Regions from separate parts of the Streptomyces sp. NPDC053079 genome, predicted to be linked through region 2. Evidence: riboswitches for the same ligand, from Rfam matches in the RefSeq annotation. Region 2 holds a riboswitch; each other region holds the start of a gene.
What was found. A riboswitch is a leader RNA that binds a small molecule or an ion and turns the genes downstream of it on or off. The one in region 2 is predicted to bind cobalamin.
Positions count from the first base shown of each region.

Region 1: linked by a shared signal. The riboswitch ahead of metE (5-methyltetrahydropteroyltriglutamate--homocysteine S-methyltransferase) and the one ahead of ACIGXW_RS01780 (HoxN/HupN/NixA family nickel/cobalt transporter) in region 2 are both predicted to bind cobalamin.
Region 3: linked by a shared signal. The riboswitch ahead of ACIGXW_RS00310 (cobalamin biosynthesis protein) and the one ahead of ACIGXW_RS01780 (HoxN/HupN/NixA family nickel/cobalt transporter) in region 2 are both predicted to bind cobalamin.

Region 1 is NZ_JBITZJ010000009.1:223,258-232,833, forward strand. Features, by position in the region: gene ACIGXW_RS30915 (GMC family oxidoreductase) at 1-1,646, shown strand, start outside; gene ACIGXW_RS30920 (ferritin-like protein) at 1,643-2,755, shown strand; gene ACIGXW_RS30925 (DUF6777 domain-containing protein) at 2,709-4,073, opposite strand; gene ACIGXW_RS30930 (serine/threonine-protein kinase) at 4,144-5,616, opposite strand; gene ACIGXW_RS30935 (alpha/beta hydrolase-fold protein) at 5,735-6,850, opposite strand; cobalamin riboswitch at 7,116-7,270, shown strand; gene metE (5-methyltetrahydropteroyltriglutamate--homocysteine S-methyltransferase) at 7,431-9,576, shown strand, end outside.
Region 2 is NZ_JBITZJ010000001.1:389,774-399,349, reverse strand. Features, by position in the region: gene ACIGXW_RS01795 (response regulator transcription factor) at 125-862, shown strand; gene ACIGXW_RS01790 (HAMP domain-containing sensor histidine kinase) at 855-1,976, shown strand; gene ACIGXW_RS01785 (hypothetical protein) at 2,119-2,319, shown strand; gene ACIGXW_RS01780 (HoxN/HupN/NixA family nickel/cobalt transporter) at 2,347-3,483, opposite strand; cobalamin riboswitch at 3,513-3,729, opposite strand; gene ACIGXW_RS01775 (FAD-dependent monooxygenase) at 3,691-4,911, opposite strand; gene ACIGXW_RS01770 (APC family permease) at 5,105-6,664, shown strand; gene ACIGXW_RS01765 (YIP1 family protein) at 6,737-7,327, shown strand; gene ACIGXW_RS01760 (cytochrome P450) at 7,448-8,626, opposite strand; gene ACIGXW_RS01755 (MAB_1171c family putative transporter) at 8,793-9,576, opposite strand, start outside.
Region 3 is NZ_JBITZJ010000001.1:51,030-60,605, reverse strand. Features, by position in the region: gene ACIGXW_RS00320 (putative cobaltochelatase) at 1-908, opposite strand, end outside; gene ACIGXW_RS00315 (cobyric acid synthase) at 1,075-2,622, opposite strand; gene ACIGXW_RS00310 (cobalamin biosynthesis protein) at 2,619-3,635, opposite strand; cobalamin riboswitch at 3,778-3,910, opposite strand; gene ACIGXW_RS00305 (hypothetical protein) at 4,088-4,318, opposite strand; gene ACIGXW_RS00300 (anion permease) at 4,345-5,607, opposite strand; gene ACIGXW_RS00295 (class II aldolase/adducin family protein) at 5,720-6,394, shown strand; gene ACIGXW_RS00290 (alpha/beta hydrolase) at 6,440-7,564, shown strand; gene ACIGXW_RS00285 (hypothetical protein) at 7,676-9,088, shown strand; gene ACIGXW_RS00280 (VOC family protein) at 9,116-9,538, opposite strand.

The DNA.
Region 1 (9,576 bases), on a different contig from region 2:
CGGCCGGCGGCTACCGGGCGAACGGCTACTTCGTCCAGAACGGCGCCCTGCCCTACGCCAGCGACTACCTGCGCGCCACCGGCGGCACCGCCCTGCACTGGATGGGCCTGGTGCCGCGCATGCTCCCCGACGACTTCGCCACCCGGAGCCGTTACGGCTACGGCCGGGACTGGCCGCTGGGCTACGACGACCTGGAGAGCCACTACCGCGCGGCCGAGCGCCTCCTGGGCGCGGCCGGCGACGCCGCAGAGCAACGCGACGCCCTCGGGCTGCCCTTCCCGCCCGGCTACGTCTACCCGATGCACGAGATCCCCCGCACCTACCTCGACCGGGTGCTCGCCGCCCGGCTCGACGGCGCCACCGTCCACGAGAGCCCGGACGCGCCCGCCACCACCCTGCGCGTGGTCACCACCCCGCACGCCCGCAACAGCACCCCCGACCCGCGCTACGACGGCGGCGCCGGCCACCGCCCCGCGGGCGCGGCGGGCCTGCCCAACTACGGCGAACGCTGCGTCGGCAACGCCTCCTGCGTCCCCATCTGTCCCGTCCAGGCCAAGTACAACCCCCTCAAGACCCAGGCCACCTGGAGCCACCGGGTCACGCTTGTCCCCCACGCCGTCGTCAGCCGGGTCCTCGCCACCGGCGGCGGCCGTGTCTTCGGCGTCGAGTACCAGTGCTACGACGACCCGGCCGCCCCCGTGCACACCACCCGCACCGCCGAGGCGGACATCGTCGTCCTCGCCGCCCACTCCATCGAGAACGCCAAGCTGCTCCTCGTCTCGAAGCTCGCCAACAGCAGCGACCAGGTGGGACGCAACCTCATGGACCACCCCACCCTGCTCACCTGGGGGCTGCTCGACCATCCGGTGGGCCCCTTCCGCGGCCCCGGCTCCACCTCCGGCCTGGAGAACTTCCGCGCCGGTCCCGCCCGCAGGACCCGCGCGCCTTTCCGCATCGAGATCGCCAACTGGGGCTGGAGCTGGCCGGTCGGCTCACCGGGCAGCGACGTCGCCCGGCTGCTCGGCATGGGCGCCGACTCCGACCAGCCGCGCGGCAAGGGCCTCTTCGGACGCCGGCTGCGCGAGGCGCTGGCCCGCGACGTCGGCCGCCAGTTCTGCCTGCAGTTCGCCATGGAACAGGACGCCGAGAGCCGTAACCGCGTCACCGTCGACCCGGGCGTGCGCGACCGGCTCGGCAACCCCCGGCCCGTCATCACCTACGACCTGTCCGACCGCGTCAAGCGCGGCATGGCCGCCGCGAAGGCCGTCTCCGACCAGATCTTCCGGCTGCTCGGCGCCGAGGACCACACCGCCTATGCCCCCGGCCCCCTCGCCCCCGGCTGGTTCCGCCACGCCGACCGCGACTTCGTCTACCAGGGCGCGGGCCACGGCGCCGGCACGCACATCATGGGCGAGGACCCCGCCACCTCCGTGGTCGACCAGTGGCAGCGCTGCTGGGACCATCCCAACCTGTACGCCGTCGGCTGCGGCAGTATGCCCTCGATGGGCACCTCCAACCCCTCGCTCACCATGGCCGCCCTCGCGCTGCGCAGCTGCGAACAGATCCACCGTGACCTCAGGGAGCTGCACCGCCCCAGGTCCGTCCGCCCCGTCGCGGCCGCCCGGCAGCGGGAGGGACGGTCATGACCGCGCCCTCCGTGCTCCGGGAGCCACCGTTCCGGGTGCCGCGCGACCGTGCGGACCTGCAGCTGTTCCTGCAGGCCGCGCTGGCGCTGGAACACCTGACCGTCCCGCCCTATCTGACGGCCATGTACACGCTGCGGGCCGGCACCAACCGGCCCGCCTTCTACGCGATCCGGGCCGTCGTGCTCGAAGAGATGCTGCACATGACGCTCGTCGCCAACCTCCTCAACGCGGTCGACGGCACGCCGCTGGTGGCGAACTCGCAGTTCGTCACCGGCTACCCCGCCCAGCTGCCCTACAGCAGGGACCGCATCACCGTCGCCCTGCGCCACTTCGGGACCGAGGCTCTGGAGACCTTCCTGCGCATCGAGCAGCCCGAGTACCTGACCGGGCCGCCGGGTCACCCCTCGGCGGCCGGGGACGAGGGCTGGACCTCCATCGGGCAGTTCTACGACACCATCCGCGAGGGGGTGCTGCGGCTGACGGCGGAGCTGGGGGAGCGGCGGCTCTTCAGCGGCGACCGGGCCCGGCAGGTGGGTCCCGAGCACTTCTACAACTCCGGCGGCGAGGTCTTCGCGGTCACCGGCCTGGCCTCCGCGCTCAAGGCGCTGAAGGTCATCACCGAACAGGGCGAGGGCGTGAGCATGACCGTCTTCGATTCCGACGACCAGATCTTCGGCGAAGCCAGGGAGCCCGCGCACTACTTCCGGTTCAACGAGCTCCTCCAGCAACGCGCTTACGGGCCGCACGACACCCCCGCCACGGGGCCGACCGGCCCCGTCGTGGAGGTCGCCTGGCGCGACGTCCACCCCATCGACCCCGAGGCCAAGGTGGCTCACTACCCACGCGGCAGCGCCGTGCGGCGGGCCGCCGAGGAGTTCAACGAGGTGTACGCCCAGCTGCTGTGCGTCCTCGAGCACGCCTTCACCGGCGCCCCGGCCGAGGTCGGGGCCGCGGCGCCGGTGATGCTGCGGCTGCGGGACCTCGCCGAGCGGCTGTACCGCAATCCGCACCCGGACCCCGCGAAGAGCGCGCGGGGCCTGTACGCGAGCCCGACCTACGAGGTCACTGACCGGCACTTCGAGCGGGCGCGGGCGGCCCTGGCGCGGTAGCGGCCGGCGGAGCCGCGGTCCTGGGCGGCGGGGCGACGGTGCGCTCGACCGGCGGCGCGGCCGTCCTCGGCGGCGGCGCGAGGGTGCGTTCCACCGGGGGCGCCGCCGTCCTCGGGGGCGGTGCGGCCGTACGTTCGACGGGCGGAGCCGCGGTCCTCGGGGGCGGGGCGACGGTGTGTTCGACCGGCGGTGCCGCCGTCCTCGGCGGTGGGGCGATGGTGTGTTCGACCGGGGGAGGTGCCGTCTTCGGGGGCCGCGGCGCCGACGTCGTGTGGACGGGCGGTGCCGCCGAGGCCGTGCGCGGGGGCGGCTGGGAGACCGGCGGGGCCGATCGGGTCGGCGGCTTGCTCGTGACGGACGGCGGCACCATGGGCGAGCCCGTCCTCGGCGGCGCCGTGCGCGAGGGGCTGGGCGGCGCGGTGGTGGGCGGCCTGGAGGTGGCGGTTCCGCCGCTGGACGGAGGACGGGAACCGGAGGATGACCCTCCAGTCGGAGTGCCGGACGGAGTGTCGGACGGAGTCCCGGAGGGGCTCCCCGAACCGCCCCCGGAGCCCGACCGGGACGGCGTGGGGGCGGGCGGCAGGGGCACCGGGAAGGTCTTGGAGTCGTCCGCGCCGTCGCTGCCCACCGGGCGGTCGAAGCCCTTGTCGGGCTGGTAGGCGTCGACGAGCGGGAGGGTCTTCATGGGCCCCTCGTCCAGGGGCCTCGCGGTGATGACGGTGACCTGCGAGTTCTGGAAGCTCTCCCAGTGCTGCCCGGTGTACGTGGACGCCATGCGGTCGACGTTGTTCTCGGGCTGCAGCAGCGGATTGCCGCAGTTGCACTTGACCGCGGGGTTCCGGTACGCGTCGAAGAGCAGCGCGGTACCGACCTGGACGACGGACAGATACGAGACCGTCTTGCCGTCCCCCTGGTAATTGTGGTTCCTGACCAGGGTGTCCACGAGCACATGGCCCTCGCTCAGGCCCTTGACGTGCTCCTCGATCTTGTCGACGGGGATCTTCCGGATCTTGGCCCAGGCCGCCGCCTTGGCGGGGTCGCGCAGGAGCTCGGTGACCAGCTTGCTCTTGTCGCAGCGGGTCTTGCCCGGGGTCCCGCCGATGACCCCCCGGGCCTCGGCCGCCTTCTCACCGCTGCGGGGCAGCGCCTTGACCCCCTGCAGATCGGTGCCCGGCGCCGGTATGAACGCACCCGGCGCGATCACCCCCGCGGCTTCCAGGGCTATCTCGGCGACCATCTTCTTCGAAGCCTTCGAACAGCCCGCCGCCCCCGCGCCGCCCAGCAGCGCGCAGACGGCCAGCAGGGAGACGATCCTCATCCGTTCGCGCCTCACAGCGCACACCCCCCGATAGCCGGTTCACGAATTCCGACGGTTCAGTCCGTACGCGCTAGCACGAGGTCACCCAGCCGCTGCCGCAACTGGCGTACCCCGTCGGGTCGGTGCTCGGACCCGTGGTCGGGTCCGTGGTGGGGTCCGTGGTGGGTCCGGGGGTCGCCGGCTCGGACGTGTCCTCCGTCTGCCCGGGCGTGGCCACCCCCGTGGGGCCGCCGCCCGGGTTGTCGCCCGGCTGCGAGCCGCTGTTGTCGCGCAGGGCGAACAGGGCCGCGGCCCCACCGGCGAGCAGGACCAGCGCGACGACGGCCGCCACGATCCACACCGCCGTCCGCGGCCGTGGCTCCGGGCCGGGCTCCGGCCCCGTCCCGGGGTGCGGCAGCGGACGCACGGGATACCCGACGGACGCGGCGGACCCTCCCGGGCCCGGAGCGAGAAGGGGAGTCGCCAGGCCGCCCTGCTGCAGCCCGACCGGCACGTTGACGGACGGCGTCCCCGCGGAGCGCCCCACGACGGGCCCGGGTTCCGGCGTCGGCGTGGGCCTCGGCGCAGGTGAGGGCGTCGGTGTCGGTGTCGGTACGGGCGTGGGTGTCGGTGTCGGCGTGTCGGGTACCGTCAGCGGCCGTCCGGGGTCCGGGTGGCGCACCCGCTCGTCGAGGGCGGTGCGGACGTACCCGGGCGGTTCCTCCGTGAGCAGGCCGGCGGCGACCCGGTCGAGGAGCTGCTCGGCCTCCGCCGAGCCCATGCGGGCTTCCGGGTCCTTGCGCAGCAGCCCCTCCAGCACCGGCGTCAGCGGCCCGGCCCGCCGGGGCGCCGCGGGCTCGTCGTCGACCACGGCCCGCAGCGTGCTGAGCGCGTCGCCCCGGCGGAACGGGGAGACCCCCTCCACCGCCACGTACAGCAGGGTGCCCAGCGACCACAGGTCGGAGGGGATGCCCGGGCGACGGCCCGTGGCCCGCTCCGGGGCCAGGTACTCGGCGGAGCCGACCAGGTCGCCGGTGCGCGTCAGGGTGCCGGCGCCCTCGATGACGGCGATGCCGAAGTCGGTGAGCACCACCCGGCCCCCGGCCTCCAGCAGGACGTTCGCCGGCTTGACGTCGCGGTGCAGCACCCCCACGGCGTGGGCGGCGCGCAGCGCCTGCAGCACCTGCGCGCCGATCCTGGCCGCCTCCTTGGGCTGGAGCACGCCCTCCTGCCGGAGCACCTTGTCCAGCGACTGGCCGCGCACCAGCTCCATGACGATCCAGGGGCGGCCCTCCTGCTCGACCACGTCGTGCACGGTGATCACATGGGGGTGGGCGACCCGCGCGGCGGCCCGGGCCTCCTGCTTCAGGCGCGCGTACAGCACCCGGACGTCCTCGTCGTTCATGTGCTCCGGCGCCCGGACCTCCTTGGCCGCGACCTCCCGGTCGAGCACCTCGTCCATGGCGAGCCAGACGACGCCCATGCCGCCGTGCCCCAGCTGTTCCATGAGCCGGTACCGCCCGGCCAGCAGCGGTTTGCGCCGCGTGGTGTCCATCCCGTCCATGCCGTACGCCCCCTCCCCCTGCGTACGGCGTACCGAGCCGTGCGCATTCGGGCCACACTGGCTGGGACGTGGCCGTGGCCGAAACCGTTCCCGGCCGGACGGGAAACCCCGCGCGGCCTCAGCGGCGGGCGGTCAGCTCCTTGTCGAGCCAGCGCAGGACCTCGGGGTATTCCTCGCGCCAGGTCTGGAAGTTGTGGCCGCCCTCCTCACGGACCAGCTTGTCGACCTTGGTCGGCGCCTTGGCCTTCCCCGCGAACTTCAGCATGGGCTCGTAGTACTTCTCCTCGCCCTTCGAGCTGGCGGCCAGGAGCAGGGACACCGGCGGCGGAGCCATGTGCTCCAGGCGCCAGGTCAGGTCGGACTCGTTCCTGATCTGCTTGTTGCCCGCGTAGAGGTCACCGGTGTCGCGGTCCTGGCGCGCGAAGAGGTCGGCGGACAGCCCGGCCGCGGCGCCGTAGCGGGCCGGGTTGGTCATGGCCGCCTTCAGCGCGCAGTACCCGCCCGTGGAGTTGCCCACCGCGCCCCAGCCGCCCCGCGAATTGTCCGCGCGGTACACGTCGTTGACGGCGATGGGCAGGTCCTGGTTGAAGAACGTCATGGCCTGCGGGCCGCCCGGCACGTCCGTGCAGTTGGTGTCGCGGTCCGCCACGACCGACGGCCGGACCATCAGCACGATCGTCGGCCTGATCTGCTTGGCCACGATGGCGCGGGAGGCCGCCTGCGGGACCTTGATCTGGGTGATGAGGTTCTTGGAGACGCCGGGCTGCCCGGTGATCGCCACGATCACGGGGAACCGGTCGTTCTCGTGCTCCTTCTGGAAGTACTGCGGCGGCAGATAGGCGAAGCCGTCCATGCCCAGCCCGCTGACGGGACCGCGTATCTCGATCCGGTCGACCTGGCCGGCCTTCTCCTTCGGGCCCAGGCCGACGGACTCCTGGCCCTTCACGACGAGCGCGGGCGGCCGCTTGCCGTCCTTGCCGCCCTTCAGCTCCTGCTTGCTGGAGTTGCGGCCGAGGAGCTCGTTCCACGTGGAGTAGAAGCCGAACTCGTTGTTCGCCGCGACGAGCAGCACCGACAGGATGCCCAGCTGCGCCACGGCGAGCAGGCCGAGCCGGGAGAGGAGCGCCGGGATCCCCTTCTTCGCGGCCCGTGGCCACAGCCACAGCACGAGGGCGGCCAGCGCGACGGCGATGACCACCAGGAACAGCAGGAAAGTCTGGGACGTAAGGCCCACGGTTGTCGCTCCTCTTCGGAGTGGGTTCTCCGGGAGGGAAGAGGGGGTACGGCCCGGTGAGGTTTCCTGTTTTGGCCGCAATTTTCGCCTTATGGCGCTGCTGGGGGTCCTGACGGCCCGCAGGGGCGGCCACGGCCCACGACCCTACCCCGCGCGTCCGCACGCAAGATCGAAACTGTCCGGGCAACCCCTGTCGGCGGACGGGCCCCTGCGTCTAGGGTGAAGGCGCAGCCGGTTCGCCCCGCCCTCCAGGCGGGCGCGTCGCAAGAGGGAACCCGGTGGGAATCCGGGACTGCCCCGCAGCGGTGAGCGGGAACGACCGCCGTCATACGCACTGGACCGCCCCGGCGGTCCGGGAAGCGACGGCCACTAGGTGCCGTGTCCTCCACCGACACGGCGTGCCCGCGAGTCCGAATACCTGCCGCTGCCCGCGTGCGACCGCACGCGGTGATCTCGGTGGCCTCGAGGGCGGGCCGGCGGTACGGACGGCGCATGCCTGGGCGTGCTCCGCCGGCATCTGCCGACCCTTCGTACGCTCGGGTCCCGCCGGGATCCCCCGCGACTCGCGAAGGAGAGTTCCGTGGCAACACACCCCACCGCCCCCACCGCCGTCCGCGCCCGGGCCACCGTCCACGGCTACCCCCGGCAGGGGCCCGGCCGTGAACTGAAGAAGGCCGTCGAGGGCTACTGGGCCGGCCGCGTCGACGCCGCAGCCCTGCACGACACCGCGGCCGCCCTGCGCCGCGACGCCTGGCGGCGCCTGGCCGACGCCGGCGTCCACGAGGTCCCCACCGGGGACTTCTCCCTCTACGACCACGTCCTGGACACCACCGTCATGGTCGGCGCCGTCCCCGAGCGGTACCGCGCCGCCGTCGAAGCCGACGCCCTGGACGGCTACTTCGCCATGGCCCGCGGCACCCAGCAGTTCCCGCCGCTGGAGATGACGAAGTGGTTCGACACCAACTACCACTACCTCGTGCCCGAACTGGGCCCGGACACCGCCTTCTCCGCCGACTCCACCAAGCAGACGGGCGAGTTGGGGGAAGCCCTCGCCCAGGGCCACGCGGCCCGGCCCGTGCTCGTCGGCCCCGTCACCTATCTGCTGCTGGCCAAACCCGCGCCCGGCGCCCCGCCCGGCTTCCAGCCCCTCACCCTCCTGGACCGGCTGTTGCCCGTGTACGCCGAGGTCCTCTCCGACCTGCGGGCGGCCGGCGCCGAGTGGGTCCAGCTCGACGAGCCCGCCCTGGTGCAGGACCAGCCCCCGGCCGTACTGAACGCCGCCGCCCGCGCCTACCGGGAGCTGGGCGGCCTCGCCGACCGGCCCAAGCTGCTGGCGGCCACCTACTTCGACCGCGTGGGCGACGCCCTGCCCGTCCTCGCCAAGTCCCCCGTCGAGGGCCTGGCCCTGGACTTCACCGGACCCGCCGCCGCCAACCTCGACGCCCTCGCCGCCGCCGGCGGCCTGCCCGGCAAGCGTCTGATCGCGGGCGTGATCGACGGGCGCAACGTGTGGATCAACGACCTCGAACGGTCCCTGTCCACCCTCGCCACCCTCCTCGGCCTCGCCGACCGGGTGGACGTCGCCCCCTCCTGCTCCCTGCTGCACGTCCCCCTCGACGCCACCGCCGAGCGCGACGTCGACCCGCAGGTCGCCCGCTGGCTGGCCTTCGCCCGGCAGAAGGCCGAGGAGACCGTCACCCTCGCCCGCGGCCTCAACGAGGGCAGCGACACCATCGCCCCGCAGCTCGCCGCCAACCGCTCCGCCCGGGCCTCCCGCGCCGCCTCCGCCCTCACCCGCGACCCGGCCGTACGGGCCCGCGCGGCGGCCGTCACCGCCGCGGACGCCCGCCGCCCCCAGCCGTACGCCGAGCGCGCCGCCGCCCAGCGGGCCCGGCTCGGCCTGCCGCTGCTGCCCACCACCACCATCGGCTCGTTCCCCCAGACCCGCGAACTGCGCACCGCCCGCGCCGACCTGCGCGCCGGGCGCATCGACGCCACCGCCTACGACGAGCGCATCGCGACCGAGATCCGTGAGGTCCTGGCTTTCCAGGACAAGGCCGGCCTGGACGTCCTCGTGCACGGTGAGCCGGAACGCAACGACATGGTCCAGTACTTCGCCGAGCAGCTGACCGGCTACCTGGCCACCCAGCACGGATGGGTGCAGTCCTACGGCACCCGCTACGTCCGCCCGCCGATCCTCGCCGGCGACATCTCCCGCCCCGAGCCGATGACCGTGGCCTGGACCGGCTACGCCCAGTCCCACACCGAGCGCCCCGTCAAGGGCATGCTCACCGGCCCCGTCACCATGCTCGCCTGGTCCTTCGTCCGCGACGACCAGCCGCTGGCCGACACCGCCCGCCAGGTCGCCCTGGCGCTGCGGGACGAGGTCGGCGACCTGGAGGCCGCCGGCACGGCCGTCATCCAGGTCGACGAGCCCGCGCTGCGCGAGACGCTGCCGCTGCGGACCGCCGACCGGGCGGAGTACCTGGCCTGGGCCACCGAGGCGTTCCGGCTCACCACGGCCGGGGTGCGGGCGGACACCCAGATCCACACCCACATGTGCTACGCGGAGTTCGGCGACATCTTGGCCGCCATCGAGGAGCTGGACGCCGACGTCATCAGCCTGGAGGCCGCCCGCTCCCGCATGCAGGTCGCCGACGAACTGGCCGCGGCAGGCTACGCGCACGCCGTCGGCCCGGGCGTCTACGACATCCACTCGCCGCGCG
Region 2 (9,576 bases):
CCCCCAGCTACCGCTGGGAGGTACCCCCAGACGGGCTGAAATTGAGCCCGTCCGGCGATTGAGGACAAGAAACGGTGAAAGGGCGGGATCGGGGAAGAGCCCTCCGGGGTGCCAAGCTGAGGGCATGCACGACACCCCACCCGCCCACGTCCTCGTCGTGGACGACAACCCCACCGTCGCCGAGATCGTGGCGGGCTACCTCACCCGCGCCGGCTTCACCGCCGCCAGGGCGGCGGACGGCCCCGCCGCCCTGGCGGCGGCCGCCGCCGTCCGGCCCGATCTCGTCGTCCTCGACCTCATGCTCCCCGGCGGCATGGACGGCTTCGCGGTGTGCCACGCGCTGCGCCGCGACCACGGCGCCCTCCCCGTGATCATGCTGACGGCCCGTGGCGAGGAGGAGGACCGCATCCTCGGCCTCGAGGTCGGTGCGGACGACTACGTCACCAAGCCCTTCAGCCCCCGCGAGCTCGTCCTGCGGGTGCGGTCGGTCCTGCGCCGCGCCCACGCCGCGGGTGCGCCCGGCCCGGCGGGCACGCCGCCGCTGCGCGCGGGGGGCCTGGCGCTGGACCCCGCGGCCCGGCGCGTCACCAAGGGGGGCGCCGAAATCTCCCTCACGGTCCGCGAGTTCGACCTCCTGGCGTTCCTGCTGCGCCACCCCGGCCGGGCCTGCGCCCGTGAGGAGCTGATGCGGGAAGTGTGGGGCTGGGAGTTCGGCGACCTGTCCACGGTGACCGTCCATGTGCGGCGGCTGCGCGGCAAGGTCGAGGACGACCCGGCGCGGCCGAGGCTGATCCAGACCGTCTGGGGCGTCGGCTACCGCTTCACCGCGCCGGGGCTGGACGGTGAGCCCGGCCGTGCGTGACGTCGCGCTCATCGCCTTCTACGCCCTGCTCGGCGCGGTCGCCGCCGGGTTGTTGGGGGCCCTCGCGCTGCGGGCCCTGCGCCACCGGTCGGTCGCGGTGTCCCTGACCGTGGTGGCCGCGGTCCCGGTGACCGCGATGCTGGCCGGGACGCTGGCCGTCGCGTGGGCGATGTTCCTGTCCTCGCACGACCTGACCGTCGTGACGACGGTGTGCGCGATGGCCGCCGTGGTCTCCCTCGCCACGGCGCTGCTCCTGGGCCGCTGGGTGGTGGCGCGCAGCGCCGCCCTGACCCGGGCGGCCCGTTCCTTCGACGAGGGCGGCTTCGCCGCCCCGGACGGCGGGGCCACGGCGGAACTGGCCGAGCTGGGCCGGGAGCTGGCGGCGACCAGTGCCAGGCTCGCGGCGTCGCGGGAGCGCGAACGCGCCCTCGACGCGTCCCGGCGCGAGCTGGTCGCCTGGATCTCGCACGACCTGCGGACCCCGCTGGCGGGGCTGCGCGCGATGTCGGAGGCGCTGGAGGACGGCGTGGCCGAGGACCCCGGGCGCTACTTCCGTCAGATCCGCACCGAGGTGGACCGGCTCAACGCCCTGGTCGGCGATCTCTTCGAGCTCTCGCGCATCCACGCGGGGGCGCTGCCGCTGCACCCGAGCCGCATGTCGGTGTACGACCTGGTCGGCGACGCGCTGGCCGGCGCCGGGCCGCTGGCGCGCGAGCACGGCGTGCGTCTGGTGGGCGGGGAGGTCGACGCGGTCCCGGTCGAGGTCGACGGCAAGGAGATGACCCGGGTCCTGGGGAACCTCCTCGTCAACGCCATCCGCCGCACCCCCGCCGACGGCACGGTGGCGGTCGCCGCGCGGCGGGCGGCCGGCACGGTCGTGGTGTCGGTCACCGACGAGTGCGGGGGCATCCCGGAGGAGGACCTGCCGCGCGTCTTCGACACGGGCTGGCGCGGTTCGGCGGCGCGTACCCCCGAGGCCCACGGGCACGGCGGCGCGGGCCTGGGGCTGGCGATCGTCCGCGGCATCGTCGAGGCGCATGCGGGCCGGGCGACGGTCCGCAACGTCCCGGGCGGCTGCCGCTTCGAGGTGACGCTGCCCGCGGCCCGCCCCTAGGGGCGGGCCGACGGCGTCAGCGCGGACACCGCCGCACCCCGTGGAGGGTGATCGGAGCCCAAGGCGCTGACGTGATCAGGGGGTGTGCGTCACGATGCAGCCCTCTGGCAGTGCGACGACCGTGAAGCGAACGGGATGGCCCATGTCCGACACCGATACCGCCGCGGGCCCTTTGCACAGGATCGCCGCGGCGATCGACCGGGAGCGGGACCCCTCCTCACGGACATGTCTGACGTGCGGCGGGCCGACCCGGGTGGTGGTGCGGGAGGAGTCCGCGGGCAACGGCCGGCCCGTCATCAGCGCGCGCAAGGAGTGCGAGGGCAAGGGGTGTGCGCGCCCCTGACCCGCCGGCCGTCCGGGCGCGCCCGGCTCACGGGTCGGTGACGGCGGCGGGCGTGGCCGGGGCCGTACGGGCCGCCCAGCGCTGTTCGACCTTGGCCAGGCGCCAGTAGGCGAGCGCGACGGCCCACACCACCACGAACAGCCCGACGATGACGAACCCGACGTTGTCCAGGTCGAGTCCGGCGATCCAGCCGGTCACCGCGTCGTCGAGGCCGAGCTTCTCGTGCAGGACGCCGACCAGTTCGATGGTGCCGATGAGGAAGGCGACCGCGATGGACAGCCCGGTGATGGTGAGGTTGTAGTAGACCTTGCGGACGGGGTTGGAGAACGCCCACTGGTAGGCGAAGTTCATGAAGGTGCCGTCGAGCGTGTCGAACAGGCTCATGCCGGCGGCGAACAGCAGCGGCAGGCACAGGATCGCGTACCAGGGCAGCCCGGCGGCGGCGCCGCTGCCGGCCATGACCATCAGCGTGACCTCGGTGGCCGTGTCGAAGCCGAGGCCGAAGAGGAAGCCCAGCGGGTACATCTGCCCGGGGCGGGTGATGGAGCGGGTGAAGCGGCCGAGGACGCGGTTCATGAAGCCGCGCGAGTCGAGGTGCTTCTCCAGCTCGGTCTCGTCGTAACGGCCCTCGCGCATGGCGCGGAAGATGCGCAGGATGCCGGCGAGGGCGACGAGGTTGAGGGCGGCGATCAGGTAGAGGAAGCCGCCGGAGACGGTCGTGCCGATGACGCCGAGCGTCTGGTGGGTGGTGGACTCCTCGTTCATCAGCGTCCCGGCCAGCTGGGTGCCGCCGGCCACCAGCAGGGCCATCAGGACGACGACGCTGGAGTGGCCGAGGGCGAACCAGAAGCCGACGGAGACCGGGCGTTTGCCGTCGGCCATCAGCTTGCGGGTGGTGTTGTCGATGGCGGCGATGTGGTCGGCGTCGAAGGCGTGCCGCATGCCGAGGGTGTAGGCGGTGACGCCGAGGCCGACGCCGAAGACCTTGGAGTCGACGGTGTAGTGGTTCGGCACGACCATCAGGAAGAGCACGCCGAACGCGACGACGTGCAGGGCGGCTATGACGGCCAGCAGGCCCGCGGTGCGCAGGGTGTCCTGGCGACGCCAGCGGAAGGCGGGCGCGGGGCCGGCGGGGGAATCGGGGAACTCGGGAAACGCAGTCATCGTGGGGTGAACGCTCCAGCACCTCGTGGATCATTTCGAGATGCCGTGGCCGGTCTCCTGGCTTACGGGTCCGTTCGCGCCCGCCCCCGCCTTCCCGGCAGCCGGCTGCGGCCAGTGGCTCCGCGCGCCCATGGGCGCGCGGAACGGGACGGTCACTCCCCGATCACAGTGGCGAGGGCCGCTCCGGAATGGGACCACGAGGGTCCGTCACCGGTCTTCCCGAACACCACGGCCGGGCCACTTTAACTCCTGGCCTCCGAAGACCCGCTCCCCGTCGGCCGCCTCGCGCCACCACTGTTCGAGCGCGCCCTGGTCCATGGCCGCCCAGTCGGGCGTGGCCTCCACCTGTGCCCGGCCCAGCCGGCGGGCGAGCTCGACGACGGCCAGGCCCGCGGCCGAGCGCTCGGCGTCGTAGGCCCGTACCGCCTCGTCCCAGCTCGTGGCCGAGCGCAGAGCGCGTTCCAGCACCGTGGCGTCCTGGAGGGCCTTGACCGCGCCGCTGCCGGTGTGGGGGCGGGTGACGGCGGCCGCGTCGCCGGCGAGGACGAGCCGGCCCTCGCCGTAGTGCGGCACGGCGAGGTCGTAGAGGGGCTGGACGGAGGTCCGCTCCCTGGGCGTGAGGCGGACGAACTCCTGCCAGTACGGCGGGAAGTGCCGCTCGACCACCGCCGCGTGGTGTGCCATCAGCTCGTCGGTCACCGTGCCTGGCGGCAGGCTCGTCGCCTCCCGCAGCGCGGGGGCGGCGGAGGGCGGCGGGGCGGTGTAGAAGACCCAGTTGGCGAAGGCGCCAACGCCGTGGGCGCCGGGAATGCGGTAGGCGATCATGTGGCCGCCGGGGAAGGTGACGGTCGCCGCCTCGTGCTCGGCCCATGCGGTGCGCGGGCCCGGCAGCGCGTCGGCGGGCACGGTGCCGCGCCAGGCCAGATAGCCGGCGTAGACGGGCGCGGTGGCGGCACGGGTGGCCGCCCGTACGGCCGAGCGGTAGCCGTCCGCGCCGACGACCAGGTCGAAGCGCTCCTCGCTCCCGTCGGCCAGGCGCACCCCGACCCCGTCGGGCTCGGGGACGACCTGCTCGACGGTGGCGCCCCGCCGGTAGTCGACGGACGCGGGGACGCGGGCCCGTAACTCCCGCCACAGCGAGCCCCAGTTGTACGAGCGGAACGGGAACGGCAGCTCCCCCAGCCGGCGGCCGGCGCGGTCGCCGCCGTCCCGGGTGAGCCAGGTGCGGGTGGTCAGCCGCACCCAGGGCATGGCGGCGTCGACGTAGCCGGCCGCCTCCAGTTCGCTGTAGCGCTCGTCGCGGACGGCGAGGCCCACGCCCCGGTCCTGGAGCCCGCCGGGGGTCCGCTCGTAGACCACGACCTCGTCGGCACCGGCGCGGGCCGCCGCGAGCGCGGCGGCGCAGCCCGCGATGCTGCCGCCCACCACGGCCACTCTTCCTCCCCGCACTGTCATCCTCGCGTCTCTTCTCGGGTGATGCGTTGATGCGCTTCGTGCACAGATCTTGACTGTCCGTCGTCCGCGGCACCAGAGTCGCCGACACTCCGCAGGTGATGGACGCGTCCGGCGGGCCGGTGTACGAGTGCAGTGGACCTAATCACGGGGCGAAGGGGCTGACGCCATGACGGATTCGGCAACAGGCGCGGAACGCGGGCCCGAAAAGGCGGCGGTGCCGGGACAGCGGGACGGTTTCGTGCGCCGCATCGGACTGTTCCAGGCCACGACCATCAACATGAGCCAGATGTGCGGCATCGGGCCCTTCGTGACGATCCCGCTGATGGTGGCCTCCTTCGGCGGGCCGCAGGCCGTCATCGGCTTCGTCGCCGGCGCGGTCCTGGCCCTGGCGGACGGCCTGATCTGGGCGGAGCTGGGGGCCGCGATGCCCAGAGCCGGCGGCAGCTACGTGTACCTGCGGCAGGCCTTCCAGTACCGGACGGGCAAGCTGGTGCCGTTCCTGTTCGTCTGGACGGCGATGCTCTTCATCCCCATCGGCATGTCCACGGGGATCATCGGCTTCGTGCAGTACCTGGGCTATCTGTGGCCGGACATGGGGCAGACGGCGGGCGACCTCACGGGGTTGGCCGTCATCGCCCTCATCATCACGATGCTGTGGCGGCGCGTCGACCACATCGCACGGATCACGGCCGTGCTGTGGTGCGTCATGCTCGCCTCGGTAGCGCTCGTCATCGTGGCCGCCTTCACCCACTTCAGCCCCGACCGGGCCTTCACCTACCCGGGCGACGCCTTCGAGGTGACCAGCCATCAGTTCTGGATCGGCTTCGCCGCGGGCCTGACCATCGGCATCTACGACTACATGGGCTACAACACCGTCGCCTACCTGGGCGCGGAGATCAAGAACCCGGGGCGCACGATGCCGCGCGCGATCGTCTACTCGATCCTCGGCATCATGGGCATCTACCTCCTGCTGCAGATCGGCACGCTGGGCGTGATCGACTGGCGGCAGATGCTCGACCCCGCCTCGACGGCCCACTCGTCCGTCGCCTCCGCCGTGCTGGAGGAGGCCTGGGGCAAGGGCGCCGCGAACACCGTCACGGTGCTGATCCTCGTCACGGCCGTCGCCTCGGTCTTCACCGGCCTGCTGGGCGGCTCGCGCGCGCCGTACGACGCCGCCTGCGAGAAGGTCTTCTTCCGCCCGTACGCCAAGCTCCATCCGCGCCACGGCTTCCCGGTGCTGGGGCTGGCGACGATGGGCCTGCTGACCGCCGTCGGCTTCCTGATCGGTCGTCACACGGATCTGGCGACGCTCATCTCCCTGCTGACCGCCGTGATGGTGATCGTGCAGGCCCTGGCCCAGGTGCTGGCGCTGACCGTGCTGCGCCGGCGCCAGCCGGGGCTGCGCAGGCCGTACCGGGTGTGGCTGTATCCGCTGCCGAGCCTGGTGGCCCTGACGGGCTGGCTGGTCATCTACGGCTACGCGGACGAGAACTCCCCCGGACGGCACCCGATCGAGTGGTCGCTGGCCTGGGTCGCGGCGGGCTGTGTGGCTTTCGTGCTCTGGGCGAAGTACGAGAAGGTCTGGCCGTTCGGACCGCGGGAGATCAGCGAGGAATTCCTGAACGCCCCCGACCCCGATGCCCACCACGACGCCGCGGTACCCGGCACGGGCCCCGGAGGCGACCCCGACGCCGACCCCGACACCAAGGAGCCCACCCCGGCCTGACGGAGCATCGGCCGCCCCGGGCCCATGGACCGGACTCCGGTGGTCCGGCCGAACGGTGATAAAACGGCACCCATGCCCGTGACCACTGCCCCGCCCCCGCCCGTTCCCACCGCCAAGCCGCGCAAGCTGCTGTGGCACCGCCTGATATTCGGGCTCTGGTACCGGCCCGTCGAAGTCCTCGACGAGGCGCGGGACCGGAGCGTGTGGGGGGCGGCCGCGTTCGTCTCCCTGCTGTGCGGGGCGCTCGGGACGCTGGCCAAGGACTCCTTCTGGGGGCAGTGGGGGGTCAGTCCCGTGCTGGCGCTGGAGGCGATGGCCATCGGCTCCGCGGTGATGATGCTGGCCAGCCTGCTGCTGGGCGCCGCCACCCACGCCATAGCCCGCCGTCTGGGGGGCAACGGCAGGTTCGCGCCCACCGCGAGCCTGTTCGTCGTCATCTTCTGGGCCAGCGACCTGCCCCGGCTGGCGCTCGACACCTGGCTGCCGGCGAGCTCGATGCCGGTGCGCGCCGCCGCCTCGGTGACGGCGGCGTTCGGCTGCGCCCTGGCCACCTTGCTGATCCGCGGACAGCACCATCTGCCGACCCATCGGGCCGCGGCGTCCGTGAGCGTGCAGATGCTGGCGGCGGTGGTCCTGCTGAAGTTCCCGCCCGGCAGCGGGTGAGGTGGGCCGGAACGCCGAAGGCCCGCCCGGTGCGACGGGGGATGCACACCGGGCGGGCTCGAGGACAGTTCTACCTCATCAAGGATGGGTTATGCATCAAAAACCTGTTCGGCTTGTCGATTACCAGCGGACCGGGAGCGAAATCAGGCCACGCGCCCTGATGGTGGGACGCCACCTCAGCGACTCTCTCGGAACATCGAGTTCCAGGTTTTCGAAGCGCTCCAGCAGCGCGGCGAGCGCCGTCTCCATCTCCAGCCGGGCCAGCGGCGCACCCAGGCAGTAGTGGATGCCATGGCCCAGCGCCAGCTGGCCCGACCGCTCCCGCCGCAGGTCCAGGCGGTCCGCATGGGGGAAATGACGCGGGTCGCGGTTGGCGGAGGCCACGGACAGCAGTACGGTCTCGCCGGCCGGTACCGTCACTCCGCCGATCTCCATGTCCTCCAGCGGGAAGCGGCGGATCGCCAGCGGAGCCGGCCCGTCCCACCGGCTGAGCTCCTCCACTGCCGCCTCGAGACCGTCCGGATTCTTTCGCAGCTCGCGCAGGTGCGCGGGGTGGTCCAGCAGGGCGAGGACGGCGTTGGCGATGAGGTGGACGGTGTTCTCGTAGCCGGCGAAGAGGATGAGGAAGGCCAGCGAGGTCAGCTCGTCCCGGGACAGCGTGTCCCCGCCGTCCTCCACGGCGATCAGGTCCGAGAGCAGATCGTCGGCGGGCTCGGCCCGCTTGCTCTCGATGAGCCCGGTGAAGAAGCGCATCATGCTGGCGATGGCTTCCTTCATCAGGTGCGGCCGCTCACGGTCCGGGGTGATCAGGGCGTCGGTCCAGACCCGGAAGTCGCGCCGGTCGCGCTGCGGGATGCCGAGCAGATCGCAGATGACGATGATCGGCAGCGGCCCCGCATAGGTGGCGAGCAGATCCGTCCGCCCGTCGGCCTCGACGGCGTCCAGGAGGTCGTCGGCGACCCGGCGCACCGGCGCGCGGAGCTTGTCCACCCGGCCGGGCGTGAACGCCTTCACCACCAGGCGGCGCACCCGGGTGTGGTCGGGCGGGTCCATGTTCAGCAGGTTGGCGTCCAGCGCCGGGGGCAGCGAGAAGCCGCTGTAGTTGCCGGGAAGGGCGTTGCGCTTGTCGAGGGAGAGCCGCGGGTCGGCGAGGCCCTTGCGGACGTCCTCGTAACGGGTCACCAGCCAGGCCGGCTTGCCGTCCGGGCCGGTGACGCGGTGCACGGGCCCGGCCTCGCGGAGCTTGTCGTACGTGCCGTACGGGTCGTCGATCAGCGCGTTGACATCGATGGGCTGCATGTCACCCGACTCTAGAGGGGACTGAAGGTCCGGTTCCGGGCGGATCGTCGGCACTGGCGGCGCCGGATCCGTACGGATCGTCGATCCGTACGGATCCGGCGCCGGCCTGTGTCGCAGGCGGCCTTGACCCCCGTCCAGGGCCGCCTCGTCCATGGGCCGCGCGCCGTCAGGGACGGCGTGCCGCGCTGGCCTCTCTCAACTCGGCGAGCACGGCGTCCACCATCGGATCGTGGTAGACGTCGGCGACGCGCGCCAAGTGCTCGTGTTCCTCGGCCGGATCGGCGCTGACGGTCATCACCACGCTGTCGGCGTGGGGCGTCGGCACGTGTCCGGTCTGCTGGTTGGCCAGGCCCCGGCGCAGGGCCGCGGCCTCCACCACGGCGGCGAGCCGGTGTTCGTCGAGGAAGGCTTCCTCGGCCTTGCGCCGGGCGATCTCCAGGGCGGCGGGCTCGACATGGCGCCGGACGCCGCGCTGGATGTCGCGGATCTCCGCCATCTGCCGGTTGGCCCGCCACTCCAGGTCCGCGAAGGGCCAGCGGTTCGTCCAGCGGGACTCCCCGATGGTGACCTCCGGGGCGTGTGCGGTGACCTCGCGCCACAGCGGGCCGAGCCGGCGCAGCCGGCGCCAGGCGGCCGCCCGGGGACCGACGGCGGGCAGCGAGAACCCCAGCAGGACCAGCAGCGCGGCCACCGAAGCGCTCATCGGCGCCACGCCGTTGGAGAGCCAGTACACATCGTGGCCGGCCCAGGTCAGGACGAAGCCGGCCAGCTTGCAGGCGCAGTACACCAGGCCCAGCCAGCAGCCGGCGGCCAGCGTCCGCAGCCCCTTGGCGAGCCAGGAGCGGCCCAGCTGGGCGGCGTAGCGCGGGCACAGGGTGCCCAGGCCGGCGAGGCTGGTGCCGAAGATGGCCAGGTACAGCACCAGGAAGGCCACCACGCCGGGGGCGTTG
Region 3 (9,576 bases), 340 kb from region 2:
CGGACGTCCGCCGTCGTCACGTCCGTACGCCCCGCCCACGCGGCGAGCGCGCTCGCGGTGCGCGCGGTCACGATGTCGGCGCGCATGCCGTCCACCTCGAACCCGGCGCACACGGCGGCGATGCGGCGCAGCGCGCCGTCCCCGAGCCGGACGCCCGGCAGCAGCGCCCGCGCGGCGGCGATGCGCTCGCGCAGCGCGTCCTCCTCGGCGGCCCACTTGGCGGCGAACGCCGCCGGGTCCTCGTCGTAGGCCAGGCGCCGGCGCACGACCTCGACGCGCTCGTCGGTCTCCCGCGAGGCCGCGACCTCGACGGTCAGCCCGAACCGGTCGAGGAGCTGCGGGCGCAGCTCGCCCTCCTCGGGGTTCATGGTGCCGACGAGGAGGAAGCGGGACGCGTGACGGACGGAGACGCCTTCGCGCTCGACGTAGGAGGCGCCCATCGCTGCCGCGTCGAGCAAGAGGTCCACCAGGTGGTCGTGGAGAAGGTTGACCTCGTCGACGTACAGCACGCCTCGGTGCGCGTCGGCCAGCAGGCCGGGCTCGAAGGCCTTCACGCCCTCGGACAGGGCCCGCTCGATGTCGAGAGCGCCGACGAGTCGGTCCTCCGAGGCTCCGACGGGCAGTTCGACCATCCGCGCGGGCCGGGTGTCGCTCAAGGCATCGGCCCCGTGCGGCCCGTCCGGACACGCCGGGTCCGGCGACGTCGGGTCACAGGAGAACCTGCAGCCGTCGATGACGGCGACCGGCGGCATCAGCGTCGCGACACCGCGAACTGCCGTCGACTTGGCCGTGCCCTTCTCGCCCCGTACGAGCACACCGCCCACAGCTGGGGAGACGGCATTCAGCAGGAGAGCCAGGCGCAGATCCTCCATGCCGACGATCGCAGTGAAGGGATAGGTGGTGTTCATGCGCTGGTCACTCCTTCGAGGGGTTCTCGCCGAATGCGTCGGCCGTTGCCGCAGTTGAGGGTCATGCTTGCCTTCTGCTCCCCGCACCGGCGGGGTTGGTCCGCTGCTCGGCGATCACTTCGTTGAAGCCCTGCTGTGCTCCCCGCTCGTGCGGGGATTCCCCTACTCACGGCGCCCCCGGCGGTATGAACGGGTAGCCGTTCGGCACGGGCACCCCGTCCTCGATGAGCCGCAGCAGCGCATCCGTGTCCGCGTGCTCCTCGATCAGATCCCCCAGCCGGTCCAGCTGTTCCTCCCGCAGCCCCGCGAACGACGTGTCCGGCGCCGGAACGAACGCCCGCCCGGCCGCCTTCGCCACCCGCCGCAGGAACGCGCGCCGGAAGCCGTCGCTCTCCAGCGAGCCGTGCCAGTGCGTGCCCCACACGGCGCCGACCCGGCAGCCGTCCAGGAACGGTTCGTCGCCGCCCAGGACCTCGGCGACGCCGTGGTGGATCTCGTACCCCTCCACCCGCTCGCCCAGGGCCTCGCCCACCGGCCGGGCCAGGGTCTTGTCGACCGCGAACCGCACCCGCACCGGCAGCAGGCCCAGGCCCTCGACCGAACCGGCCCGTGACTCCACCTCGTCGTCGATCCGCTCGCCCAGCACCTGGAAGCCGCCGCAGATGCCGAGCACCGGGCGGCCCTCGGCGGCCCGGCGGGCCAGGGCCTCCGCCAGGCCACGCTCACGCAGCCACGCCAGGGCCCGGACCGTCCCGCGCGTACCCGGCACCACGACCAGGTCGGCGTCCGCGAGCTCCTCGGGGCGGTCGACGAAGCGGACGACCACGCCCGGCTCGGCCGCGAGGGCGTCCACGTCCGTGAAGTTGGACATCAGCGGCACCGCGCACACCGCCACGCGCAGCACGTCGGCGCCGTGCGGCGGGGCCACCACCGACTCGCGGACGGCGCCGCGCAGCGAGACGCGCAGGCCGTCCTCCTCGTCGATGCCCAGGCCGTGGGCGAACGGCAGTACGCCGAACGTCCGCCGGCCCGTCAGAGCGTGCAGCATGTCCAGGCCCGGCTCCAGCAGGGAGACGTCGCCCCGGAACTTGTTGACGATGTAGCCCGCTATCAGCTCCTGGTCCTCGGGCGAGAGCAGCGCCGTGGTGCCGAAGAAGGACGCGAAGACCCCGCCGCGGTCGATGTCGCCGACCACCACCACCGGCAGCCGGCCCGCGCGGGCGATGCCCATGTTGACGATGTCGCTGCGGCGCAGGTTGATCTCCGCCGGGCTGCCCGCGCCCTCGCAGATCACCGCGTCGTGCGTACGCCGCAGTTCCTCGAGGCACTCGGTCACCGTGCCGAACAACTGCTCCTGCCGGCCCGCGTGGTAGCCGCGGGCGCTGAGCTCGCCGACCGGCTTGCCCATGAGCACGACCTGGCTGCTCCGGTCACCGCCGGGCTTGAGCAGCACGGGGTTCATCAGAGCGCTCGGCTCGACGCGGGCGGCCGCGGCCTGCATGGCCTGGGCGCGCCCTATCTCCGCTCCCTCGCGCGTGACGAAGGAGTTGAGCGACATGTTCTGCGCCTTGAACGGCGCGACCTTGACGCCCTTGCGGACCAGCCAGCGGCAGATGCCGGCCGTCACCACGCTCTTGCCCGCGTCCGAGGTGGTCCCGGCCACCAGCAGGCCCCCGCCCGGCGGGCGTGCGGGCCCGCTCCTGTCGGCTGTCACCGATTCCTCCTTCTGGCGAAATGTGCGAGGGAGAGCCTGCCCACCACGGCGGTCCCCAGGGCCAGCAGCGATACCCGGCGCGAGAGCCGCACCGCGCGTTCGATGTCCGCCACGGCCACGGGCCGGTTCTCCGCGCCCAGGACGGGGCGGTGTTCGACGCGGCCGGCGTAGGCGAGGGTGCCGCCCAGGCGGACCCCGAGGGCGCCGGCGAAGGCGGCCTCGACCGGGCCGGCGTTGGGGCTGGGGTGGCGGGCGGCGTCGCGCCGGGCCACGCGCCAGGCGCCGCGCGGGTCGGGACCGGCGAGGACGGCGAGGGCGGCGGTGAGGCGGGCGCCGGGCCAGCCGACGACGTCGTCGAGGCGGGCCGAGGCCCAGCCGAACCGCCGGTGGCGCGGCGACTTGTGGCCGACCATGGCGTCGAGGGTGTTGACCGCGCGGAAGCCCACCAGGCCGGGCACCCCGGCGAGGGCTCCCCAGACGAGGGCGCCCACGACGGCGTCGGAGGTGTTCTCGGCGACGGATTCGACGACGGCCCGGGCGATCTGCTGCCCGTCCAGCGCCTGCGGGTCGCGGCCGCACAGGTGCGGCAGCCGTTCCCGGGCGACCTCGATGTCGCCGGCCTCCAGGGCTCCGCCGACCGCCCGTGCCTCGCGGCCCAGGGTCGTACCGCCGAGCACGGCCCAGGTCGCGGCGGCGGTCAGCGCGGCGCCGGCGGCGGGGGAGCGGCGCGCGGTACGGGCCAGCAGCCCGGCGGCGGCCGCCGTGCCGCCCGCGCACAGCAGCGCGTGCAGGGTGCCGTAGCCGCGGTGGTCGCGCCACAGGCGCTCCTCGACGGCCTGCGCGGCGCGGCCGAACGCGGCGACGGGGTGGCCGCGGCGCGGGTCGCCCACCACGAGGTCGCAGGCGAAGCCGAGCGCGGCGCCGCAGACGAAGGCGAGATGCTTCCCGGTCAGGTTCCCGGTGATGTCCCCGGTCAGGTTCCCGGGCGTGTGATCACTGCGCGTCGGGCGCATCGGATCAGGCCGCCGTCACACCGTGGCGGGGGCGGCGCACCGGGGGCACAGGGGGCGCGAAGGGCAGGGGGCGACGGCAGCCGGGCATGGCGATGTGTCCTCACTCAGGGTCCGCGCCCTGGCTCGACGTGACCGGCGACCAGAGTCTCCTGGCTCCCGGATCGGCGTCGCCCCCGGCCTTCCGGTCCGCGGACCGCGGACCGTGGCCCTGGAATCGGGGGGACACTCCCCGGTGACAGTGGCGGGACCGCGCCGGATTCGCACCGGCTTCCTCTGCTGTCGCCGTTTGGCTCCGGAAGTCCACCACGGCCCGGGAAGGGCAGTCAACTCACCCTGACCTGCGGTGAGGCTGCCGGTCACGGGTGGGGCGGCGGGCGACGCGGGCAACGGCGAAGCGCCGGTCCGGCGGGTGCCGGACCGGCGCTTCGTGCGCGGGATGTGCTGCGGTCGCGTCAGGCGACGATCAGGTAGATGCCGTATCCCACGGCGGCCGCGCACAGCGCGAAGCAGGTGTACGCGCCGGTGCGCGCCACCGAGCTCGGGCCGGCCGCCGGGGCGGTGGCGGCGGTGGCGGCCTTGCGGGACGTGCCCACGATGCCGAGGGTGAAGACGGCCACGAGGCCGAGGGTGGCCACGAGGCTGACGCCGAAGACCTGGCCGAGTGCTGCCCAGTCGATGTTCATGGTGGTTCTCCTCCGTTGCCCGGCGGTCAGCCGGCCGTCGCGGGGGCAGGGGCGGGAGTGGCGGCCGGGGCGGCTGCCGGGGCGGCGGTGGGGCCGGCGACCGGGCCGGCCGGCGGCGGGGCGACGGCCTGGAGGGCCGCGGTGACCACGCCGACGGGCTCGGCCGGGACGGAGACGCCCTGCGGCTCGTTGAGGTCGTTGACGTTGTCGTGCGTGACCGGCTTGCGGCGCGAGGCCACCCAGATGGCGCCGCAGGCGGCCAGGGCCAGGACGGCGACCGCGGCGACGCCCCAGTCGCCCTGGTCGGCCAGGAGCGCGGCGCCGGCGCCGACGAGGCCGGCGGCCGGGAGGGTCAGGCCCCAGGCGGCGACCATGCGGCCGGCGGTGGACCAGCGGACCACGCCGCCCTTGCGGCCGAGCCCCGCGCCCATGACGGCGCCGGAGCAGACCTGGGTGGTGGAGAGCGCGAAGCCGATGTGGGAGGAGGCCAGGATGGTGACGGCGGCGCCGGTCTGGGCGGCGAAGCCCTGCGGCGGCTGGATGTCGGCCAGGCCCTTGCCGAGGGTGCGGATGATGCGCCAGCCGCCGAGGTAGGTGCCGAGCGCGATGGCGATACCGGCGGAGGCGATGACCCACATCGGCGGGTCGGCGTCCGCGCCGAGGGCGCCGCCGGAGATCAGCGCGAGGGTGATGACGCCCATGGTCTTCTGCGCGTCGTTGGTGCCGTGGGCGAGGGAGACCAGGGCGGCCGAGGCGATCTGGCCGGCGCGGTAGCCCTTGGCGCTGGCCTCGGGGTCGGTGTTGCGCGCCAGGCGGTAGGTCATCCGGGTCGCCAGCACGGTCGCCAGGCCGGCCACGACCGGGGCGACGACGGCGGGGATGAGGACCTTCATGACGACGGCGTCACCGTGGACGGCGTCGGTGCCCACCGAGGCGATGGTCGCGCCGATCAGGCCGCCGAACAGCGCGTGCGAGGAGCTGGAGGGCAGGCCCGCGAGCCAGGTGAGCAGGTTCCAGACGATCGCGCCGACCAGGCCGGCGAAGATGATCTCCGGCCGGATGCCTGATTCGTCGACGATGCCCTTGGAGATCGTCGCCGCGACCTCCACGGACAGGAACGCGCCGACGAGATTGAGCACGGCCGACATGGCCACCGCGACCTTGGGCTTGAGGGCCCCGGTGGAGATGGTGGTGGCCATGGCGTTGGCCGTGTCGTGGAAGCCGTTCGTAAAGTCGAACACCAAGGCCGTGACGATCACGATCCCGATGAGAAGCGTGATGTTTTCCATTCACCCAGGCAATCAGCTCGATGGTCAGTACGCGGCGACCGTAGGGACCCTGGGTGAACGGAAGGTGAACTGGGACGGGCAGGTCGATGACGCGAACCGGAGGCGAAGACCGATGAGGGAGTTCGAACAGGCGGGGGCCGCGCGGGACGACATACCGCGCATCTGGGCCCAGGTCGTGGCCACCGCCCGCCGCACCACCGCCGACGGGCTCGTGGTGGGCACGTCCGGCAACGTCTCCGCGCGCGTCGGCGACGTGGTCCTTGTCACTCCCACCGGCGTCCCCTACGACCGGCTGGGCCCCGGCGACGCGGTCGGCGTGGACCTCGACGGCCGTCAGGTCCTGGGCGACCTCGCGCCCACCAGCGAGCTGCCGATGCACCTGGCCGTCTACCGCTCCACCGACGCCGCCGCGATCGTGCACACCCACGCCGTGCACGCCACGGCCGTCTCCACGCTCGTCACCGAGGTGCCGCTGATCCACTACATGGCCGCCGCCCTCGGCGGGCCGGTCCGCGTCGCCCCCTACGCCCTCTACGGCACGGAGGAGCTGGCCGCCCACATGCTGCGGGCCCTCGACGGCCGCACCGGCTGCCTCCTGCAGAACCACGGCACCCTCACCTACGGCGCCACCCTCGACCAGGCCTACGACCGCACCGCACAGCTGGAGTGGATGTGCCGGGTCTGGCTCACCGCCGCCGCCGTCCCCGGCCACACCCCCTCGCTGCTCGGCCCCGGGCTCCTGGACGAGGCGGCCGCCAAGCTGCGGGGCTACGGACAGCGCGGCTGATCCCCCACTGGCCGCGCCCGCCGGGCGCGCCCACACTGGAAGGCGATGGTGCTGCGCACAGTGGCGGCCGCGGCCGCCACCACGCTGATCGGTGCCGGGGCGGCCGCGGTGGCGGCCGGGCGGTACGCCGGTGACGCTGCCCTGAAGGCGGACCCCGGCCGTCCGCCGCCCGGCGAGCCCCGGCTCGCCCTCCACGACGTCACCGGCGCCACCGTCACCCTCGGCCGTACCCCCGCCGCCCTGCTCCCGGGCACCTACGGGCTCGCGGGGCGGGGTGTGCACGCCGTCGTCGGGCCCGTCATCGCGGACGTCTCGCACCCGCACGACCGGGTGATCCGCCGCCTGGACCGCGTCACCCGGGGCGCCCTGCGCCCCGGCGAGCGCGTCTGGCTCACCCCGCAGGTGCACGCCGGCAACCCCCGCGACGCCCTCGGCCTGGACCACGCCGAGGTGGACGTCCCCGGCGAGATGGGACCGCTGCCCGCGTGGTTCGTGCCCGGCGGCCGCGACACCTGGGTGATCACCGTGCACGGCCTGGGTGCCACCCGCGAGCACCCCATGAACGTCATGCCGTTCCTGCACGGCCAGCGGCTGCCCGTGCTCGACATCGCGTACCGCGGCGACCCCGGCGCACCCCGGCCGCCCCATGGAATCGGCCACTTCGGCGCCGGTGAATGGCGGGATCTCGACGCCGCCATCCGCTACGCGCTGCGCTACGGCGCCCGCCGGGTGGTCCTGCACGGCTGGTCCACCGGCGCCACCATGGCCCTGCTGGCCGCCCGGAACTCCGCGCTGAGCAGCCGCGTCAGCGGCCTCGTCCTGGACTCCCCGGTCCTCGACTGGCCGGCCGCGCTGCGCGCCCTCGCCGGCCGCCGCGTCCCGGCAGCCCTCATTCCGCTTGCGGTCCGGGCGACCGAGGGCCGCACCGGCCTCGCACCCCACGCCCTCCTCGCGGCGGCCGACCCCGCCGCCCTGCCCATGCCGACGCTCCTCGTGCACGGCCGCGACGACACCCTCGCGCCCCTGGCCCTCTCCCGTGAACTCGCCGCGGGGCGACCGGAACTGATCACTTTGCGGGCCGTGCGCGGAGCCGGTCACGCCGGGTCCTGGAACGTCGATCCGCAGGGCTACGAAGAGGCCCTGCGACGCTTCCTGGTCCCCCTCATGTAGGGCGCCCGCAGCCCGTACCCGGCTCCTTCCCGACGGCCCACCACCGGTCGTCAGCGGCCGGATAGTTGGTTCCGATTGGGTTTTCGGAGCGTGAACGGCAAGACTGCTCCTGTGACGTCCCGTACTCCGCGCGACTCCCGGCTCAGACTCGTTCCCCGACAGCCGATCGCCGCCGCCCGCCGGGCCGTGGCGAACCGGGGCTCCCGGCCGGCTCCCCGCCCGCCCGCGGGCACCCCGGCCCGTCCGGAACTCGCCCGGCAGGCGAGAGGCGGACTGACCGGCGCGGTCCGCCTGGCCCGCTGGGCGGCCGCCGAATGCGGCCGCGGCGCCACACTGCGGCCGGGCACGGCCGGGGGGATGGACGAGGAGACGCTCGAGCGGGCCGCCGCCGAGCTGGGACTGACCACCGGCCAGGTACGCACCGACTGGGACCGGGCCCGCCTCGCCGGCCTCCTCGAACTGCACGGCGGCACCGCCCGCCCCGGCTGGCGCCTGCAGGCCTGGGACCGCGACGACAGCGCCGTGCTGCGCGGCTGGGTCGCGCTCTTCGACGCCTGGTCCCTCGCCCACCCCGAACCCGCCGGCACCGACTCCACCATCGCCGCCGAGGTCGTCGAGGCGGCCCCCCAGCTGCTGTCGGTCATGCACCTGTCGGCCGGCCCCGTCTCCGTGGCGATGCTCCTGGACCTGCTGCAGCAGCGCGTCGCCGAGATCCGGGCCGAGCGCTGCGAGGTCCCCTACGGCCCGCCGCCCGTGCCCGCCCCCGCCCCGGCCGCCCCCGTCGGCGACCCGCTGCCCGAGCTGCTCGACTGGGCCCTGGAGGCGCTCGCCTCCGTCGGCGCCCTGATCATGCGCGGCGGTACCGGCCCCCGGGCCGAGGCCGTCCTGACGCCGCTCGGCAACTGGGCCGTGTGGGTCAAGCTCGAACAGATCTGCGTCGCCGCCCAGAGCCCCGCCGGCAACATCGAGCTGTCCGCCGAGGCCATGCTCCGCGGCTGCGCCGACCTCACCCCCGGCCCCGCCCGCGCCGAGTACCGCGCCTGGCTCGCCGCCCGGCCCGTGCGCAGCGCCGTCGAGGAGCTCCTCGACACCGCCCGCGGCGACGACGCGATGGTGCGCGGCCTCGCCTTCGAGGCGCTGCGCGCGGTGGGCGCCCCCGCCGAACCGGCGGTGCGGGCGGTGGCCGGCGAGCCGGTCCTGCGCCCGTACGCCCTGCTGTGGCTCGCCGAGCACGAGGGACACGACCCCGAGGAGGCCGCGGAGGTCCTCACCCGGGAGGAGGCGACCTGGCTGTGGGTGGACACGGCCGCGGCCGTCGCCGACCACGGCGAGAGCAGGCTGCTGGTGCGCCACCTCGAGTCGGCCGTGCAGGGCACCGTGCCGGGCCTGCTGGAGGAGGTCCGGGCCGTGGGCCACCCCCGCACGGTCCAGGTCCTCGTCGCCCTGGCCGCGGCGCACCCCGACCCGGCCCTGGCCAAGGCGGTCCGCCGGGCGGCCTTCCAGGTCCACCGGGGCGGGGCGTAGGCGCGAGGCCCGGGGTGCCCCCGGGCCTCAGGCCGTGAGCTCCGGCCCCTTCGGGGCGTACGTGCCGAAGCTCCACAGGTTCCCGCCGACGTCGCGCGCCATGTAGTCCCGCGACCCGTACTCCTGGTCCGTCGGCGGCATCAGGATCTCCGCACCGTGCTCCACGGCCCGCCGGTGGTGGGCGTCCGTGTCCTCCACCACGACGTAGATGCCGCTGGCCCCCGAGTCCTTCATGGCCTCGTCGAACACCCCGCCCCGGCCCCTGGAGCCGATCATCACCAGGCCGTTGCCGTAGACCAGCTCCGCGTGCAGGACCGTGCCGTCCTCGCTCTCGTACAGCGCGGTCCGGGTGAAGCCGAAGGCCTCGGTCAGCTGCCGGATCGCCGCCTTCGCGTCCTGGTACAGCAGCGCCGGGCAGATGGTCGGTGCGGTCGTGCTCGTGCCTGCCATGCGTTCGCTCCTCGCTCTGGTTGTCACCGGAAACCGAT